DNA from 2 places in the Cellulomonas pasadenensis genome. Region 1 is predicted to be linked to the other one. Evidence: predicted binding sites of a transcription regulator. Region 1 holds the regulator's gene; the other holds the start of a gene.
The links. Region 1 encodes HrcA, which represses chaperone genes, less so after heat shock. Its sites were predicted from a motif close to TTNGCACTCGNNNNNNNCGAGTGCNAA; they were not measured.
Positions count from the first base shown of each region.

Region 2: a site for HrcA is predicted at 1,961-1,987, ahead of groES (co-chaperone GroES). Genes of this name have one in related genera too.

Region 1 is NZ_JBFTEP010000065.1:1,031-14,171, reverse strand. Features, by position in the region: gene AB6N23_RS10670 (PhoH family protein) at 1-251, opposite strand, end outside; gene AB6N23_RS10665 (16S rRNA (uracil(1498)-N(3))-methyltransferase) at 421-1,179, opposite strand; gene dnaJ (molecular chaperone DnaJ) at 1,176-2,300, opposite strand; gene hrcA (heat-inducible transcriptional repressor HrcA) at 2,362-3,381, opposite strand; gene AB6N23_RS10650 (DUF3097 domain-containing protein) at 3,538-4,395, shown strand; gene AB6N23_RS10645 (hypothetical protein) at 4,498-5,511, opposite strand; gene AB6N23_RS10640 (DUF4870 domain-containing protein) at 5,701-6,078, shown strand; gene AB6N23_RS10635 (DUF4870 domain-containing protein) at 6,075-6,440, shown strand; gene hemW (radical SAM family heme chaperone HemW) at 6,500-7,738, opposite strand; gene lepA (translation elongation factor 4) at 7,749-9,638, opposite strand; gene AB6N23_RS10620 (maleylpyruvate isomerase family mycothiol-dependent enzyme) at 9,766-10,566, shown strand; gene AB6N23_RS10615 (transglutaminase family protein) at 10,637-11,476, opposite strand; gene AB6N23_RS10610 (alpha-E domain-containing protein) at 11,473-12,402, opposite strand; gene AB6N23_RS10605 (circularly permuted type 2 ATP-grasp protein) at 12,396-13,141, opposite strand, start outside.
Region 2 is NZ_JBFTEP010000159.1:69-6,654, forward strand. Features, by position in the region: partial or broken gene AB6N23_RS16240 (MerR family transcriptional regulator) at 1-618, opposite strand, end outside; gene AB6N23_RS16245 (WhiB family transcriptional regulator) at 993-1,289, shown strand; gene groES (co-chaperone GroES) at 1,524-1,817, opposite strand; gene AB6N23_RS16255 (class I SAM-dependent methyltransferase) at 2,069-3,259, shown strand; gene AB6N23_RS16260 (glutamate--cysteine ligase) at 3,259-4,407, shown strand; gene AB6N23_RS16265 (VanZ family protein) at 4,435-5,028, opposite strand; gene tsaD (tRNA (adenosine(37)-N6)-threonylcarbamoyltransferase complex transferase subunit TsaD) at 5,210-6,250, opposite strand; gene AB6N23_RS16275 (malonic semialdehyde reductase) at 6,376-6,586, shown strand, end outside.

The DNA.
Region 1 (13,141 bases):
GCCATCTCGACGAGCTCGTCGACGAGGCGGGTGACGAGACCGACGTCGCCGGCCGGGCCGGCGAGCGTGATCTCGTTGCCGCGGACGTGCACGTCCACGGTGCGGAAGCCGTCCTCGACGGCGCGCAGCACCTCGTCGCGCAGGCCGAGCAGCTCCACCATCGACACCTCGGCGGGGACGGTGATGCGGTGCTCGACGCGCGCGTGGTGCGGCTCGTCGGGGACGCGGGGTGCGGGGCTGGAGTCGGCCATGTGCTCGGCGGGCGCCGTGCGCTCCTTCGCTCGTGCGGCGTGCCGGACGCGCGGCTGCGTCCGGCCGGCCGCGCGGGGACGCCGTGGGCCTGGGCCCATCCTACCGAGGCCGCCGCGCGCACTCGCTGCCCGGAGGCGGATCCGGCGGCGGGCGTCGCGCGAGCGGCGGTCAGCCCCAGCGACCGAGCCGCTGCGCGAGCAGGGCGAGCGCCACCGGCCCGGCCGTGGACGTGCGCAGCACGTGCGGGCCCAGCCGCGCCGTGACGGCGCCGGCCGCGAGCAGCCCGTCGAGCTCGCGTGCGCCGATGCCGCCCTCCGGCCCCACGACGACGAGCACGTCGCCGGCGGCGGGCAGCACCACCTCGGCGAGCGGCGTCGTCGCCTCCTCGTGCAGCACCAGCGCGCAGCCGCCGGCCTCCCGGGTGCGCTGCACGAGCGCGCGCAGCCCGGCGCCGTCGACCGCCTGCGCGACCTCGGGCGCCCGCGCCCGGCGGGACTGCTTGGTCGCCGCCCGCACCGTGCCGACCCAGCGGGCGCGGCTCTTGGCGGCACGCTCGCCGCGCCACACGACGATCGACCGCTCCGCCTGCCACGGCACCACCGCGTCGGCGCCCACCTCGGTGGCCGCCTCGATCGCCATCTCGTCCCGGTCGCCCTTGGCGAGGGCCTGCACCAGCACGAGCCGTGGCGACGGCTCGTCCTCCACGACGACGTCCTCGACCGCGAGGCGCACCCCCTCGGGTCCGACCGCGCGGACCGTGCCCACGAGCCGCACGCCCGCGCCGTCCACGACGTCGACCCGCTCGCCCGGCGCGCGGCGCTGCACCACGCCCGCGTGCCGGCCCTCGGTGCCGTCGAGGAGGAACTCCCCGCCGGCCGCGACGGCCGCGAGCGCGCCCGGCTCGACGAGGAAGACGGGTGCGCTCACCGGCCCGCGAGCTTGTCGCGCAGCTTGGCGAACACCCCGGGGTTCGCGGCCGACAGGCGCGCGTCGGGGCGCTCCTCGCCGCGCAGCCCGGCGAGTCGCCGCAGCAGCTCCGCCTGCTCGTCGTCGAGCGCCGTCGGCACGTGCACGTCGACGTGGACGTGCAGGTCGCCGCGGCCGCCGACGTGCAGGTGGCCGACGCCGAGCCCCTTGAGCGTGACGACCTGACCGGGCTGCGTGCCCGGCCGCAGGTCGACCTCGCGCGGGCCGTCGAGGGTCTCCATGCTGAGCACCGTGCCGAGCGCCGCCGCCGTCATCGGCACCTCGAGGGTCGCGTGCAGGTCGTCGCCCTTGCGCACGAACGTGTCGTGCCGGCGCTCGCGGATCTCGAGGTAGACGTCGCCGGCCGGGCCGCCGGCGGGACCGACCTCGCCCTGGCCGGTGAGCTTGATGCGCGTGCCGGTGTCGACTCCCGCGGGCACGTCCACCGACAGGGTGCGGCGCGAGCGGACGCGGCCCTCGCCGGCGCACTCGGTGCACGGCTCGGGGATGACGGTGCCGAAGCCGTGGCACGCGGCGCACGGCTGCGTCGTCATGACCTGGCCGAGGAACGACCGCGCGACGCGCTGCACGGACCCGCGGCCGCCGCAGACCTCGCAGGTGCGCGGCGACGTGCCGGGGCGGCAGCACGTGCCGCCGCACGTGGGGCAGAGCACGGCCGTGTCGACCTGCACCTCGCGGTGCGCCCCGAAGGTCGTCTCCGCCAGGTCCACGTCCAGCCGCACGAGCGCGTCCTGACCGCGCCGCGCGCGCGGCATCGGGCCGCGGGGCGCGCCCGGCCCGGCCGCGCCGAAGAACGTCTCGAAGATGTCCTGGAAGCCGAAGCCGCCCCCCATGCCGCCGCCGGGCGACGCCGGGTCGGCGCCCATGTCGTACGCGCGCCGCTTCTCGGGGTTGCCGAGCACGTCGTAGGCGCGCGAGACGTCCTTGAACCGCTCCTCGGCGGCCGGGTCGGAGCCGGCGACGTCGGGGTGCAGCTCGCGGGCGAGCTTGCGGTACGCCTTCTTGACCTGCTCCGGGGTGGCGTCGCGCGCGACGCCGAGGATCTCGTAGTAGTCCGTCACGTGGGGTGCTCTTCGCTTCCTGCTCGTCGGGGGCCCGTCCGGATGGGGTCGGCCCTGCCGGTCAGCCGGCGAGGATGCGCGTGAGGTAACGGGCCACGGCCCGCACCGCCGACATCGTCCCGGGGTAGTCCATGCGCAGCGGCCCCACGGAGCCGAGCACGGCGACGCCGCCCTCCGCGCCGTAGCCGCTCGTCACGATGCTCGTCTCCGCGAGCCCTTCGTGCTGGGTCTCGCGCCCGATGCGCACCGCCACGCCGGCGGTGTCCTCCGCCATCTCCGAGAGCAGGCGCAGGAGCACGACCTGCTCCTCCAGCGCCTCGAGGACGGGGCCGATCGTGTGCGGGAAGTCCGCACCGGCGCTGCGGGCGAGGTGCGAGGCGCCCGCGACGACGACGCGCTCCTCCCGCTCCTGGGCGAGGGTCTCGCCCACCACGGCCACGACCGCGCGGGCGAGCGCCGAGCCGTCGGCCGCGAACTCGTCCGCGAGCGCGTCGAGGGCGACGTCGAGGTCGGGCAGGCGCAGGCCCGCGGCGGCGACGTTGAGCCGGACGCGCAGGCGTGCGACCACCGCCTCGTCGACGTCCTCCCGCAGCTCGAGCGTGCGCTGCTCGACCCGGCCGGTCGTGGTGATGATGACGACCAGCAGGTGCCGTGCGCCGACGGGCACCAACTCGACGTGCCGCAGCGCCGAGCGCCGCAGCGACGGGTACTGCACGACCGCCACCTGCTGCGTGAGCTGGGCGAGCAGCCGGACCGCGCGGTCGATGACGTCGTCGAGGTCGACCGCCTGCTCGAGCAGCGTGCCGATCGCCCGCTTCTCGGCCGCGGACAGCGGCTTGACGCCCGAGAGCCGGTTCACGAAGACCCGGTAGCCGAGGTCGGTGGGCACGCGCCCCGCGGACGTGTGCGGCTGCACGATGAGCCCGGCGTCCTCGAGCGCGGCCATGTCGTTGCGGATCGTCGCCGGCGACACCCCGAGCGCGTGGCGCTCCGTGAGCGCGCGCGAGCCCACGGGCTCGCGCGTGGCGACGTAGTCCTCGACGATCGCGCGCAGGACGTCCAGCCGACGGTCCTCGCTCATGGCCCCTCCTCCCGTGCGTCGCGGGTCCGCGCCCGTGCTCCCCGCCGTGGGAGGCGGTCCCCGGCGGGTAGCACTCGACGAGCGCGAGTGCCAATTCTACGCCGAGCCGCGCGGCGCCGGCACGGCACGCCGCGGCGGGCGGCTAGCGTGCCCCGCGTGAGCCACGACCGCTACGGCCCCGACGTCCTGTCCGCCGGCCCGACCCGGCACCACCGTCCCGCGCGGACGTCGCGCGACCAGCCCGCCGAGACGGGGCTGGTCGTCGAGGACGTCGAGACCGGGTGGGTGGGCGCGGTGGTGCGCGTGGAGAAGTCCGGCGGCCAGCACGTGGTCGTGCTCGAGGACCGCCGCGGCCGTACGCGCACGTTCACGCTCGGGCCCGGGTTCTGGGTGGACGGCGAGCCCGTCGTCCTCGTCCCGCCCGTGACCCGGGCGGCGCCCGCGCGGCCGACGCGCACGGCGTCCGGCTCCGTCGCCGTGCACGACGCCCGGGCCCGCGTCGCGCGCGGGAGCCGCATCTGGGTGGAGGGCAAGCACGACGCCGAGCTCGTCGAGAAGGTGTGGGGCGACGACCTGCGGGTCGAGGGCGTCGTCGTCGAGCTGCTCGAGGGCGTCGACCACCTCGCCGACGCGGTGCGCGACTTCCGCCCGACGGCGGACCGGCGCATCGGCGTGCTCGTGGACCACCTGGTGCCCGGCTCGAAGGAGAGCCGGATCGCCGCCGAGGTCGTCCGGTCCGCGCCCGCGGGCACGGTGCTCGTGCTCGGGCACCCGTACGTCGACGTGTGGCAGGCGGTGCGCCCCGAGCGCCTCGGCCTGACCGCGTGGCCGACGATCGAGCGCGGCACCGAGTGGAAGCGCGGCATCCTGCGCGAGCTCGGCTGGCCGGCGGACGACCAGGCCGACGTCGCCCGCGCGTGGGTGCGGATCCTGCGGTCGGTGCGCAGCTACGCCGACCTCGAGCCGAGCCTGCTCGGGCGCGTCGAGGAGCTCATCGACTTCGTCACGGCCTGACGCCCCGCTGCCGCCCGGCGCGACGACGCCCCCGCCGACCGGCGGGGGCGTCGTCGTCAGGGCAGGGCAGGTCGCGAGGCGTCGCGTCGCGCGTCGGGCCCGTCAGGGGGCGACGACGCCGCCCGTCAGCCGGCGGAACGCGTACGCCGAGATGAGGATCGCGACCGGCGTGCCGACGAGGGCGCCGACGCCGCACAGCGCCGCGCCCACGGCCGACACGAGCCACGCCACGAGCACGACGAGGATCGACGTGCCGATCTCGCGCGACTGCACGGTCACGCTCGAGCGGATCGCGTCGATCGCGCCCTGCCCGCGGTCCACCACGAAGTGCACGGCGAAGAAGACGAGGTACACGACCGCGAGCAGCAGCACCGGGCCGAGGAGCGGCACCCAGCCCACGATCAGGTACGCGACCGTCATCAGCAGGCCGACCACGAACACCGGCCCGGCGTGGGAGAGGTCGAACATGTCGCCCACGGTCACCTGACGGCCGTCCGCCACCTTGAGCGCCGCCCGGACGTACGCGGCCAGCCACAGCGCCGACAGCAGGACGGTCAGCGCACCGAGCACGAGGCCGCCCACGCCGAAGCCGATCGCCGAGAGCGCGCCGGCGCCCCCGTCCGCGTTCTGCGCCAGCGCACCGAAGCCGCCGAACGCGATCGAGGCCAGCAGGACGACGAGGAAGATCCCCACCGCCCACGCGATCCCGCCCACCACGAACGCGACCCAGTTCTGCCCGAACTTGCTGAAGGCCCACGACAGGCTCGCGCCCACGTCGACCGCGGGCGGACGCGGGGCGCCCGCGTAGGGCTGGCCGTAGGCGGCGCCGGGCTGCCCGTACGGCCGCCCCGGCGGGACGTACCCGCCGGACGGCGGCGGGTACGCGCCACCCGGCGCGCCGTACCCCGGCTGGCCCTGTCCCGGCTGGCCCTGCCCCGGCTGGCCGTACCCGGGCGGGGGCGGGTACCCGCCGCCCGGCGGCGGGCCGTAGGGCGACGCCGGCGGCTGCCCCGGCGCGGGGGGCGGGTACGCGCCGCCCGGCTGTCCCTGCCCGGGCGGCGGCGGCACGCTGCCGTCGTCGTCGCGCGGCGGCGTGCCGCCGGGGTTCTCGCTCATGCGCGCAGGTCTCCTGTCCGACGGGCGCACGGTGCGCCCACGCAGGTCAGCGAACCGACCCGTGGGAAGCGGTGTCAAGGCGACGCACGGCCGTGCGTCCGCCGCGCCGCCCGCGCCGGTACGCTGCGACCCGGACGAATCGCCCGTCCGGCCGCACCCGTGCCGGGCGCCCCCACCTCAGGAGCACCCGTGTCGCACGACCCGTACGCCGCACCGCCGGCCCGCTCGACGCCCGCCGCGACGTGGGCCGTCCTCGCGCACCTCGGCGGGATCCTCGCCTACTTCTACGTGGGCTGGGTCACGGCCCTCGTCGTGTGGCTCGTGCACCGCGGCAAGGACCACGGCGTCGCCCACCAGGCGCTCGTGGCGCTCAACTTCCAGCTGACCGTCCTCGTCGCCCTGGTGGCCGCGCGGATCCTCGCGGAGTTCCCGCTGGTCGGGTTCGTCGGCTGGATCGCGATGGTCGCGATCGGCGTCGCGAGCCTCGTGCTCTCGGTGCTCGCGGCCGTCGCGGTGAGCAGCGGCCGGACGTACCGGTACCCGATGACGCTGGAGCTGGTCCGGTGAGCGGCTACCCCGCGCCCCCGGTCGGCCCGCCCCTGCGTCCCGAGGACGAGCGGACGTGGGCCGTGCTCGCGCACGCGCTGCCGCTCCTCGTGTCGTTCGTCGCCCCGCTCGTCATCTGGCTCGTGCTGCGCGGGCGCGGCCCGTACGTCGAGCACCACGCCAAGGAGTCGCTCAACTTCCAGATCACGGTGCTCGGCACGGCCATGGTCACGACCGTGGCGGCCGTGCTGACGTTCGGCCTGCTCGGCTTCCTGCCGTACCTCGTGCTGGTCGCGGGCGCCGTGCTGCACGTGGTCGGCGCCGTCGCGGCCTCGCGCGGCGAGTGGTTCCGGTACCCGGTCTCGGTCCGTCTCGTCCGCTGACGCGGGCCGCAGCACGCGGGCCCGAGCGGCGCCCGGCGGCACCGCCCGGCGCACGCCGGTCAGGCCGCGAGCGTCCGCACGACGGCGTCGGCGAGCAGGCGCCCCCGGCGCGTGAGCACGACGCGGCGCGTGCCGTCGAGGCCGAGCGCCGCCCGCGGGTCGACGAGCCCGTCCGCGACGAGGCCGGCCACCGCGGCGCGCGCGGTCGGCGCGAGCTCGCCGATGGGCAGCCCCTGCGCGATCCGCACACCGAGCATGACGTGCTCGAGCTCGGCCGTCGTCTCGTCGACCACCTCGCGGCCCGCCGCCGGGCTCCGCCCCGCCGCGAGCCGGTCGGCGTACGCGCGCGGGTGCTTGACGTTCCACCACCGCACGCCGCCGACGTGGCTGTGCGCCCCCGGGCCGATGCCCCACCAGTCGTCGCCGCGCCAGTAGCCGAGGTTGTGCCGGGAGGCGTCGGCGGGCGTGCGCGCCCAGTTGCTGACCTCGTACCACTGCAGGCCGGCCGCCGTCAGCAGGTCGTCCGCGAGCTCGTACTTGGCGGCCTGGTCGTCCTCGTCGGGGAGCGTCAGCTCGCCGCGGCGCACCTGGACGGCCATGCGCGTGCCCGCCTCCACGACGAGCGCGTACGCGCTCACGTGGTCGACGCCGGTGGCGAGCGCCGCCTCGAGGCTGCGCCGCCAGTCGTCGAGCGACTCCCCCGGGGTGCCGTAGATGAGGTCGAGCGAGACCCGCAGCCCCGCGTCCCGCGCCCACCGCACGACGTCGGGCACGCGCCGCGGGTCGTGCGTGCGGTCGAGCGTCGCGAGCACGTGCGGCACGGCCGACTGCATGCCGAACGACACGCGCGTGAACCCCGCCGCGGCGAGGCGCCGCAGGCCGTCCGGCGTGACCGAGTCCGGGTTCGCCTCGGTGGTCACCTCGGCGTCGGGCGCCAGGCCCCACGTGTCCCGCACGCCGCCCAGCAGCCGCGCCAGGTCGTCGACGGGCAGCAGCGTGGGCGTGCCGCCGCCGACGAACACCGTCGAGACCGGTCGGGCCGGCAGCCCCGCGTCGCGCAGCACGCGGTCCGCGAGCGCGATCTCCCCGAGCGCCGTCGCGGCGTACGCGGCCAGGCTCGCGCCGCCGCCGAGCTCGGTGGCGGTGTACGTGTTGAAGTCGCAGTAGCCGCAGCGCACCGCGCAGAACGGCACGTGCAGGTACACGCCGAACGCACGGCCGGCCGACCGCGCCACGACCGACGGCGGCAGCCCGCCGTCGTCCGGCGGGACGTCGCCGTCGGGCAGCGCCGGGCTCATGCCCGCACCGTCACTTCTTCTTCGCGTCCTTCGCGTCCCGGCCGCCGCTGGAGCCGGCGCCCTCCGACGTCAGCGCGGCGATGAAGGCCTCCTGCGGCACGTCGACCCGGCCGATGGTCTTCATGCGCTTCTTGCCCTCCTTCTGCTTCTCCAGCAGCTTGCGCTTGCGGGTGATGTCACCGCCGTAGCACTTGGCGAGCACGTCCTTGCGGATCGCGCGGATCGTCTCGCGCGCGATGATCCGCGAGCCGATCGCCGCCTGGATCGGCACCTCGAACTGCTGGCGCGGGATGAGGTCCTTGAGCTTCGCCGTCATCATGACGCCGTACGCGTACGCCTTGTCCTTGTGCACGATCGAGCTGAAGGCGTCGACCTGCTCGCCCTGCAGCAGGATGTCGACCTTCACCAGGTCGGCGACCTGGTCGCCGACCGGCTCGTAGTCCAGGCTCGCGTAGCCGCGCGTGCGCGACTTCAGCTGGTCGAAGAAGTCGTACACGATCTCGGCGAGCGGCAGCACGTAGCGCATCTCGACGCGGTCCTCGGACAGGTAGTCCATGCCCTGCAGGTCGCCGCGCTTGCCCTGGCAGAGCTCCATGATCGCGCCGATGAACTCGCTGGGCGCGAGGATCGTCGCCTTGACGACCGGCTCGTGCACCTCGCGGATCTTGCCGCCGGGGAACTCGCTCGGGTTCGTCACGCGGACCTCGGTGCGGTCCTCGAGCACCACGTCGTAGACGACGTTCGGCGCCGTGGAGATGAGGTCGAGGTCGAACTCGCGCTCCAGCCGCTCCCGGATGATCTCGAGGTGCAGCAGGCCGAGGAACCCGACGCGGAAGCCGAACCCGAGCGCGACGGAGGTCTCGGGCTCGTAGTTCAGCGCGGCGTCGTTGAGCTTGAGCTTGTCGAGCGCGTCGCGCAGCACCGGGTAGTCGGTGCCGTCGATCGGGTACAGCCCCGAGAACACCATCGGCTTCGGGTCGGAGTAGCCGCCGAGCGGGTCGGAGGCCGGCTTGGCGGAGTTCGTCACCGTGTCGCCGACCTTCGACTGGCGCACGTCCTTCACGCCCGTGATCAGGTAGCCGACCTCGCCGACGCCGAGCCCCTTGGTGGGCACGGGCTCGGGCGAGATGACGCCGATCTCGAGCAGCTCGTGGGTCGCGCGCGTCGACATCATCGCGATGCGCTCGCGCGGGTCGAGGTGGCCGTCGACGACCCGCACGTACGTCACGACGCCGCGGTAGGTGTCGTAGACGGAGTCGAAGATCATCGCGCGGGCCGGCGCCGCGGCGTCGCCGACGGGGGCCGGCACGGTGCGCACGATGCGGTCCAGCAGCGCCTCGACGCCCTCGCCCGTCTTGCCGGAGACGCGCATGACGTCCTCCGGGTCGCCGCCGACGAGGCCGGCGAGCTCCTCCGCGTACTTCTCGGGCTGCGCCGCCGGCAGGTCGATCTTGTTGAGCACCGGGATGATCTGCAGGTCGTTCTCGAGCGCGAGGTAGAGGTTCGCGAGCGTCTGCGCCTCGATGCCCTGGGCGGCGTCGACCAGCAGCACGGCACCCTCGCAGGCGGCGAGCGACCGCGAGACCTCGTACGTGAAGTCGACGTGCCCGGGGGTGTCGATCATGTTGAGGGCGTACGGCGTGCCGTCGACCTCCCACGGCATGCGGACGGCCTGCGACTTGATCGTGATGCCGCGCTCGCGCTCGATGTCCATGCGGTCGAGGTACTGCGCGCGCATGGCACGCGCCTCGACGACGCCGGTGAGCTGCAGCATCCGGTCGGCGAGGGTCGACTTCCCGTGGTCGATGTGCGCGATGATGCAGAAGTTGCGCAGCAGCTCGGGCGTCGTGGCCGCCGGGGCGATGCGTGCCGCGGCGGCGGCGCTCGGGATCGGGGACACGCGCTCTCAGGCTCCCGGGTCGTGGGGGCGCCGGTGGACGGCGCCGGAGGTCTGTCGTTCTCGGTCGGCTCCGACGGGGACGGCTCGGCCCTGGTGGGCGGTCGCGGGTCGGTACCACCATGCTCCCATGACCAGCGACGTGTCGGCCCCACCGGTCCCCGCGGGACCCGACGGACCGCCGGTGCACGCGCCGGGCTGCGACGCCACGTACCTCGACGTCCTCGCGCACCTGCAGGAGGCCTTCCTCGACGGCGTCCGCCGCGCCGACCCGCAGGCGCGGGTGCCGTGGTGCGGCCGGTGGCGCGTGCGCAGCCTCGTCGTGCACCTGGCACGCATCCACCACTGGGCGGCGGCGGAGGCGGCACGCCGGCGCGAGGTCCCCCTCGGGCGCGGGCCGTTCGTGCTGGACGAGCTCTACGCGCGCTGCGCGGCCGAGCTGCGGGCCACGCTCGCGGCGGTGGACCCCGGTGCGCCCTCGAGCACGCTGCTCGGCCCGGGCCCCGCGGCCTTCTGGCACCGTCGTCAGGTGCACGAGACGCTGGTGCACCTGGTCGACCTCCGGCGGGCCGCCGCGCTCCCCGGCCCGGCACCGGTCGCGGGCGCGCCCGCCCCCGCGCTGTGGGCCGACACGGTCGACGAGCTGGTCACGGTGATGCAGCCGCGGCAGGTGCGGCTGGGGCGCACCCCGCCGCTCGCGGTGCGCGTGCGCGTCGACGCCGACGACGCCGGCCGCTCCTGGACCCTCGGCGGGGCCGGGCTCGACGGTGCAGGGCCGGACGGTGCAGGACCCGACGTCGTCGTCAGCGGGCCGGCGCAGGACCTGGCGCTGCTGCTGTGGCGGCGCACGACATTGGACGACGCGCGGCTGCGGGTGCGCGGCGACCGGGCGGCGCTCGACGTCCTGCTCGGCTCGCGCCTCGTCCCGTGAGCGCGTGCGCTGACCCGTGCCGTGCCGTGACGCGCGCCCCGCCGTGACGGCAGGGCGGTGCGCCGCGGCCTCACGCCTCCCGCGTGATGCGGACCTCCACCACGAGGTCCTCCGTCTGCGGACCCGCGTAGATGCCGCGCAGCGGCGGCACGTCGTCGTACGACCGCCCCCGGCCCAGCACGACGTGCCGGTCGCCCACGGCGACCCGGTTGGTGGGGTCGAACCCGTACCACTCGCCCGTCCACCACTCGACCCACGCGTGCGACTCGCCGCTCACGGTGCGTCCCACCTCGCCCCCGGTGTCCGGGTGCAGGTACCCGGAGACGTACCGCGCGGGGATGCCGACCGACCGCAGGGCGCCGAGCGCGAGGTGCGCCATGTCCTGGCACACGCCGGTGCGCGCCACCCACGCCTCCGCGGCGGGCGTGTGCACCGTCGTCACGCCCGGGATGTACTCCAGCTCCTCGCGGACCGCGCGGCACACCGCCTCGGCGGCGGCCGCCGGCGAGCGGCCGTCCGCCGCCGCCCGGGCGAGCGCCACGACGTCCTCCGGCACGGCGGTGGTCGCCCCGTCGGCGAGGAACTCCGCGAGCCGGTCGCGCACCTCGGCGCCCCGCAGCAGGTCCCACCCGACGTCCGCCGACGGCGTGGAACGGTCGGCGACCTCCACGACGTGCTCCGCCGTGAGCAGCAACGACCGGTGCGGCGCGAGCACCTCGAACGCCGTGACGTGGGTGCCCCAGTAGTCGCGGTAGTCGTGCGACCACGTCTGCGGCTGCACGTCGACCCGCGTCGCCAGCACGGACTGCCCCGGCTGCGACAGCGGCGTCACGCGCGCCTCGTTGTACGACGCCTGCACGGGCTCCGCGTACCGGAACGCCGACGTGTGCACGATCCGCAGCCGGCTCACAGCGCCTCCCCCACCCACGTCAGCTCCGCGCCCGACGGGAAGTAGCGCCCGCGGATCGCGTCCGAGGCGGCGGAGCACGCGCGCTGCACGAGCTCCATCTCGCGCGGCAGGTCGTCGAGGATCACCATGAGCGGGCGGTACTCCAGGTTCGAGCGGACGTGGCCGATGTGCCGGCGCGCGTCGTCGATGCCGGCGCGGTCGCTCACCGGCTCCAGCGCGGTCAGGCACGCCTCCGCCTGGTTCAGCGCGGAGACGATCGAGCGCGGGAAGAGGCGGTCCAGCAGCAGGAAGCCGGCCGCCCGCTCGTCGGGCGCGGTGCCGCGGTACGTGCGCAGGAACGCCTCGTGGGCGCCGCACGAGCGCAGCAGCGTCGTCCAGCCCGGCCCGGCGGAGCCCGCGAGCGCGCGCGTCGTCAGCAGGCGTGCGGTCATGTCCGCACGCTCGATCGACCGGCCGAGCACCATGAACGACCAGGTCTCGTCCCGCGACGTCGTGCCGTCCATGATCCCGGCGACGATCGCGGCCCGCTCACGCACCCACGTGAAGTAGTCGTGCGGGCGGGTCGGGCGCATGTGCGTCGGCAGCTGGTTCCAGGTGGCGTTGAGGCACTCCCACAGCTCGGTCGACACGATCTCGCGCGCGCGCCGGGCGTTCTCGCGGGCGGAGACGAGCGCACCGGCGATCGCGGACGGGGAGAACCGGTCGTAGGCCAGCACGTCGAGGACGTGCTCGCGCCCCACCTCCACGTCCGGCGGCGGCGCGGGCCGGTCCATGACCGACAGGAGCGACCGGCACGCGGCGTCCTCCTCGGCCCACGGGTCCTCGAGGAGGATCTGCACGTGCACGTCGAGCAGGCGCGCGGTGTCGTCCGCCCGCTCGACGTACCGGCCGATCCAGAACAGGGACTCGGCGATGCGGCTCAGCACGTCGCACCCCCGGCGGCCTGCTGCTGCTGCTGCTGTTGCTGCATCACCTGGACGCGCGCGTCCTGCGGGTTCGCGTCGATCGGGACCGACGCGTCCTGCGCGACCGGCGGGCGCTGGTGCTGCGCCTGCTGCCGGGAGCGCCGCGGGACGCGCCCGCCGAGCACCCACGTGTCCTTCGAGCCGCCGCCCTGCGACGAGTTCACGACGAGCTGCCCCTCCGGCAGCGCCACGCGCGTGAGCCCGCCCGGCAGCACGTACACCTGCTCGCCGTCGTTGACGGCGAACGGGCGCAGGTCGACATGGCGCGGACGCAGCCCCTCGTCGACGAGGGTCGGCACGGTCGACAGCTGCACCACCGGCTGCGCGATCCACCCGCGCGGGTCCTCGCGCAGGCGGGACCGCAGGGCGTCGAGCTCGGCGCGGGACGCGGCCGGCCCGACGACCAGGCCCTTGCCGCCCGACCCGTCGACCGGCTTGACCACGAGCTCGTCGAGCCGGTCGAGGACCTCCTCGAGCGCACCCGGGTCCTCCAGGCGCCACGTGTCCACGTTGGGCAGCACCGGCTCCTCGCCGAGGTGGTACCGGATGAGGTCGGGGACGTAGGTGTAGAGCAGCTTGTCGTCGGCGACGCCGTTGCCGACGGCGTTCGCGAGGGTCACCGTGCCCAGGCGTGCGCACGTCATCAGTCCCGGGCAGCCGAGCAGGGAGTCGGAGCGGAACACGACCGGGTCGAGGAACT
Region 2 (6,586 bases), on a different contig from region 1:
CGTCGTGCCGGTGCGCGGCTCGACGGGCGTGCGCGCCGGACCGGCGTCGGCGGGGTCGTCCCCGGCGCGGTCGTCGAGGGTGCGCGCGACGGCGTCCTCGGCCGCCGACGACGTCCCGCCCGGCAGCCGGCGCGTGACGTCCGTGCTCGTGCGGGACGCGGGCGCCGTGTGCTCCGTCGCCGACGTCAGGGCCAGGCGCGCCGCCTCGCCGGGCGCGACGCCCTCGAGCGTGAGCCGACGCATGACCAGCAGCCGCTCGAGGTCGCGCGCGGTGTACCGGCGGTGCGCGCCGGCGGAGTGCTCGGACGGGCCCAGCCCGTAGCGGCGGTCCCACGTGCGCAGGGTGGCGGGCGCGACCCCGAGCCGACGCGCCACGGCCGCGACGGTCAGGGGGGCCGTGCCCGTCGCCGTGCCGGTCGGTGCGGCGTCGTGGTCGCCGGCCGCGTCGGGCACCGCGGTGCCGGTCGTCGCGGGTGCCGCGGTGCCGGTCGTCGCGGGTGCCGGGGTGCCGGTCGTCGCGGGTGCCGCGGTGCCGGTCGCGACGGGCGGGCCGCCCGCCGGGGAGCCAGCCGGCGTCGACTCCGGGTGGCCCGTCGTCGGGTCCTGCGGCTCGGCCATGGCGCGATTCTGCCAGTCGGCGGCGCGGTCCGGGCGCGACGCGGTCGATCGCGCCAGCCGGCGCGGACGTGGCGCGGTTCGGTGCGGGGAACGCGCCACGGCGTCGAACCGCATCGACCGGCCCTCGACCGCGCGATCACCTGCGCAGACAAGAGGGGGCACGCACGACCCGCCTGTCGGGCGCGCGTTCAGAATCGTTGCAGCAGATCAGTTCAGAAGAGGGTCTTGAACAACTTCTGAAGCGGTTGTACGGTTACGGCACATCGCAGGAACGCGCCAGCGGCTCCGGGACCTAGGTCCTACCGCGGCACGTACCCAGCAGCTTCCGTCCGGGTGGCACACCGCCGGGACGACGTACGTACGAGGAGGAGCACATGGCCGAGATCTCGCGTCTGCCCGGACCGGTGATGGACCTGTGGGAGTGGCAGTTCGACGGCGCCTGCCGCGACGCCGACCAGGACCTCTTCTTCCACCCGGAGGGCGAGCGCGGCTCGGCCCGCCGCCGGCGCGCGGAGGCCGCCAAGGCCATCTGCGCCACCTGCCCCGTGATCAAGGAGTGCCGCGAGCAGTCGCTGGCCGTGCGTGAGCCGTACGGCGTGTGGGGCGGCCTCTCCGAGGACGAGCGCGCCGCCGTCCTCGCCGAGCGCGCCGGCCGCCGCGTCACCGCCTGACCCGGACTCTCGCCGGCACCGCCCGGCACGCACCACCTGACCGCCCCGGAGCGGGCGTCGCTCGATGACGAGCGGCGTCGGCTCCGGGGCGGTCGTGCGTCCCGCCGCCGCGGCGGTCGTGCGTCCGACGCCGTGAGCCGTGAGAGGCCGCGCGGACGCACGAGAGCCCCCTCCCGCGGACGGGAGGGGGCTCTCGTGGTCACCGGGCCGGTGCCCGGCGGTGTCGTCGCTGCGTCAGCCGACGATCGCGAGCACGTCGCGCGCGGAGAGGATGAGGAACTCCTCGCCGGCGTACTTGACCTCGGTGCCGCCGTACTTCGAGTAGATGACCTTGTCGCCGACGGCCACGTCGAGCGGCACGCGGTTGCCCTTGTCGTCGATGCGACCCGGGCCCACCGCCAGGACCTCGCCCTCCTGGGGCTTCTCCTTGGCGCTGTCCGGGATCACGAGACCCGACGCGGTCGTCGTCTCGGCCTCGAGGGTCTTGACGACGATGCGGTCCTCGAGGGGCTTGATGGAGACCGACACAGGCGGACCTCCCCTTCGCATGAGTTGTTCGTGAGCGAATGTCTGCGCCGTACCGTCGGGCCGCCGTCGTCGCGGGTGCCGGGGCCACTGGCACGGTTGGCACACTCCCAGGGAGAGTGCCAGTTCCTCACTCTAGGAACGCGTTAGCACTCGGTCAACCGGAGTGCCAGCGTGGCGTGCCGTCGACGTGCCCGCCGCGCTCCCCGGACCGCCGTCCCGCCGCCCGCGCCGCGGCGTGGCAGGCTGGGCGCGTGGACGACGCCGCGCTGGCCAAGCTCCTGCACCCGGAGGGGTGGGCGCTGCTGCAGGCGCTGCCGCCCTACGACGAGCGCCTGGCACTGCCGCTCGCCGAGCGGCTGCAGCGGGAGGGGCTCGACGCCGGCCTCGTCGCGGCCGCGCTCACGCAGTCACGGCTGCGCGCGAAGGCCCGCGGCAAGCTCGGCGACTTCGCCGACGGCATGCTCTTCACGCAGGCGGGCCTCGAGCAGGCGACACGGCTCGAGGTCGCCGCGCACCACGCCCGGCGGTTCCGCGACGCGGGCTGCACGTACGTCGCCGACCTCACCTGCGGGCTCGGCGCGGACGCCCTGGCCCTCGCCGGCGTCGGCCTGCGCGTCCTGGCCACGGACGTCGACGAGACGACCGCCGCCCTCGCGACCGTGAACCTGCGCGCGTTCCCCGAGGTGCAGGTCCGCCACGGCGACGGGCTCGCGCTCGACCTGGCCGCCGAGGGCGTCGACGGGGTGTGGGCCGACCCGGCGCGGCGCACCGGCACGGGCCGGCGCGTGTTCGACCCGCGCGCGTACGCGCCCCCGCTCGACGACGTCCTCGCCGCCCGCGGCACCGTGCCGGCGCTCGGGCTCAAGCTGGGCCCCGGCATCGCGCACCGTGACCTGCCGGTCGACGCGGAGGCCCAGTGGGTGTCGGTGGACGGGGAGGTCGTCGAGGTGGGCCTGTGGTTCGGTCCGCTCGCGCCCGACGGCCCCGGGCGCACGGCCCTCGTGCTGCGCGGCGGCACGCCCCACACGCTGCGCGGCGACCCCGACGGCGTGGACGACGCACCCCCGGTCGGGCGCGTCGGCGCCTACCTGTACGAGCCCGACGGCGCCGTGATCCGCGCCGGCCTGGTCGGCACGGTCGCCCAGCGGGTGCGCGGACGCCTCGTCGACCCCACCATCGCCTACGTGACCGCCGACGCCCTCACCCCGGACCCGCTCGCCACGGCGTACCGCGTCCTCGACGACCTGCCGTTCGGCCTCAAGCGCCTGCGCACGTACCTGCGGGAGCGCGAGGTGGGCAGGCTGACCATCAAGAAGCGCGGCACGGCCGTCGTGCCGGAGACGCTGCGCAAGCAGCTCGACCTGCGCGGCGGCGCCGAGGGGACGGTCGTGCTCACCCGGGTCGCCGGGCAGCAGCGCGTGCTCGTCGTGGAGCCGGTCTGATGGCGGCGCCGGTCACCCTGCCGTTCGCGCGGTCCGAGCGGTCGACCGTCGGCATCGAGTGGGAGGTCGCGCTCGTCGACGTCGACTCGGGCGACCTGCGGCAGGCCGCGCAGGCGATCTTCGAGGCCGTGCGTCCCGCCGACGGCACGGACCACCCGCACATCACGTCCGAGCTGCTGATGAACACGGTGGAGATCTCGTCCGGCAAGTGCCGCACCGTCGGTGAGGCCGGCGCGGACCTGCGGCGGGCCCTGGACGAGGTCGGGGCCGCGGCCGAGCCGCTGCGCATCGAGGTCATGGGCGGCGGCACGCACCCGTTCGCCAACTGGGCGACGCAGCGCGTCACCGACAAGGAGCGCTACGCGACGCTCATCGACCGCACGCAGTGGTGGGGCCGGCAGATGCTGATCTACGGCGTGCACGTGCACGTCGGCATCGAGGACCGCGCGAAGGTCCTGCCGCTGCAGCGCGCGATGCTCACCGTCCTGCCGCACATCCAGTCCCTGTCGGCGTCGTCGCCGTTCTGGGCGGGCAAGGACACCGGGTACGCGTCCAACCGTGCGCTGCTGTTCCAGCAGCTGCCCACCGCCGGGCTGCCGCCGCAGCTGCGCGCCTGGCACGAGCTCGAGCAGTACGTCGGCGACATGATGCACACCGGCGTGATCGACCAGGTCGACGAGGTCCGCTGGGACGTGCGCCCGTCCCCCCGCTTCGGCACGCTCGAGATGCGCATCGCCGACGGTGCGACCAACCTGCTCGAGGTCACGGCGATCTCGGCGCTGACGCACTGCTTCGTCGAGCACTTCTCGTCGCTGCTCGACGCGGGCGAGGAGCTGCCGGCCATGCCGCCGTGGTTCGTGCAGGAGAACAAGTGGCGCTCGGCGCGCTACGGCATGGACGCGATCGTCATCACCGACGCCGCGGGCGACGAGGAGCTCGTCACCGACTCGGTCGGCGGGTGGCTGACCACGCTCGCCCCGGTCGCGGAGCGGCTCGGCTGCGCCGAGGAGCTCGAGCAGGTACGCGTGATCCTCCGCCGCGGGGCGTCGTACCAGCGGCAGCGGGCCGTGGCCCGCCGGAACGCGGGCGAGCTCGAGCCGGTCGTCCGTTCCCTGCTCGCCGAGATGCGCGCGGGCCGCCCGCTCTGACCGCGGGCGCGACGCCGGTGGCCACGGTCACGCCGCGGTCGTCGCACCCTCCGCACCGGCTACCGCCGCTGGTGGCCACGTGCACGCGGCCACGACGCGCGCCAGGGCCGAGACCCGCACGGCGCCGCGGACCAGGACGCCGCCCACGAGCGCCCCCAGCGTGTTGGCCAGCAGGTCGTCGACGTCGCTCACCCGTCCCCCGCCGACGGCCAGGCCGGCGACGAGCTGGACCAGCTCGACCGCCAGGCTCACGAGGGCACCGGCGAGCACGACCCCGCGGGTCCGCAGGCCGGGGACCAGCAGCGGCAGCAGCACTCCGAGCGGCACGAAGAGCACCAGGTTGAGCCACAGCCCGGCCGGGTCGCCGGACCCGAGCGGCACCAGGTTGACCCACGCGTGCCACGGCAGGTCGCCGGCACCCGGGCGAGGGCCGACAGGGAGAGGCAGCAGCACGGCGTCGACCAGGCACGCGGCGTACGCGCACGCCAGCAGGCCGGTCGCCACGCGCGGCCACGTGAGCGGGGCGCGGGCCCGCAACCGCCGCAGCACCGCGGGGACCGCGACGAGGAGCAGCGGGACGAGCACCCACACGGCGGGGATCTCGGGGCGGGACGGGGTCACGGTCGCGACGGTAGGAGCCGTACGCCGCCCGCGACGTCCCCCGACCGCACGACGGCCGCTCCGCTGCCCTCCCCCCGGGGACGGACGGGCGTCGGGAGCACCGCAGGACGGCTGCCCGGACGCCGCGCACGCCGACGCCCCGCCACGCCACCGCACGGGCCGGCGCGCGACGGGCGACCGCTCAGACGAGGACCTGCGTCAGCGGCATCGTCGAGTCGACCGGCAGGTCCAGGGGAGACGCGGGCATGCCCCGGCGCACGACGGCCGACCCGAGCGCCGCGATCATCGCGCCGTTGTCCGTGCAGTAGCGGATCGGCGGGATCCGCAGCGTGATGCCGGCCTCGGCGCACCGCTGCGCGGCCATGTCGCGCAGCTGGGAGTTCGCGGAGAACCCGCCGCCGACGACGAGCGTGTCGACGCCCTCGCGGCGGCACGCGGCGATCGTCTTGGCGGTGAGGACGTCCGCGACGGCGGCCGCGAACGAGGCGGCGACGTCGGGCAGCGGGACGTCCTCGCCGGCGTCCTGCCGCGCCTCGACCCACCGGGCCACCGCCGTCTTGAGCCCCGAGAAGGAGAAGTCGGTCGCGTGCTTCGCCTGGTCCTTGGGCGCGGTCAGGCCGCGCGGGAAGCGGATGGCCTCCGGGTCGCCCTCGCGGGCGAGGCGGTCGATGTGCGGGCCGCCCGGGTACGGCAGGCCGAGCAGGCGGCCGACCTTGTCGAACGCCTCCCCCGCCGCGTCGTCGAGCGTCGAGCCGAGCTCCGTGACGTGCACGGTGTCGTCGATCCGCAGCAGCGACGAGTGCCCGCCGGAGACGACGAGCGCGAGCACGCGCTCGGGGAACGCGCCGTCGACGAGCTCGTCGACGACGGCGTGCCCGATGACGTGGTTGACGCCGTAGAGAGGCTTGTCCAGGCCGACGGCGAGCGCCTTCGCGGCGGCCGCGCCGATCGTCAGCGGGCCGACCAGCCCGGGCCCCGCGGTCACCGCGACCGCGTCCACGTCGGCGAGGGTCACGCCCGCGGTCGACAGCGCCCGCTCGATCGTCGGCACCATCGCCTCGAGGTGGGCGCGCGAGGCGATCTCGGGGATGATCCCGCCGAACCGCGCGTGCTCGTCGACCGAGCTGGCGACGGCGTCGACCAGCAGGTCGTACCCGCGCACGAGGGCGACGCCGGTCTCGTCGCAGGACGTCTCGATCCCGAGGACGAGGGGCTCGCTCACGCGCACCAGGATAGGCGCCCGCGGACGGCGTCCCGCACGCGCGGGCGGCACGTGCCCGGGCGGGCGTGAGCAGCCTCACGCGACCCGCGGACATCGATGCGAACGCATCGATGGTTGAGCGGACCATGACCAGCACCGAACTCGTCGACGACCTCACCGCCCTCGACCCCGACCGCACGGGGATCGACGACCGCGTCGCCGACCGGCTGTTCCGCGACGCCCGCAGCGTCGGGCGGTTCCTCGACCGCGACGTCCCCGACGCGCTCGTCCGCGAGGTCCACGACGTCGTCCGCTGGGGCCCGACGGCCCTCAACACCGTGCCGCTGCGCCTGCTGC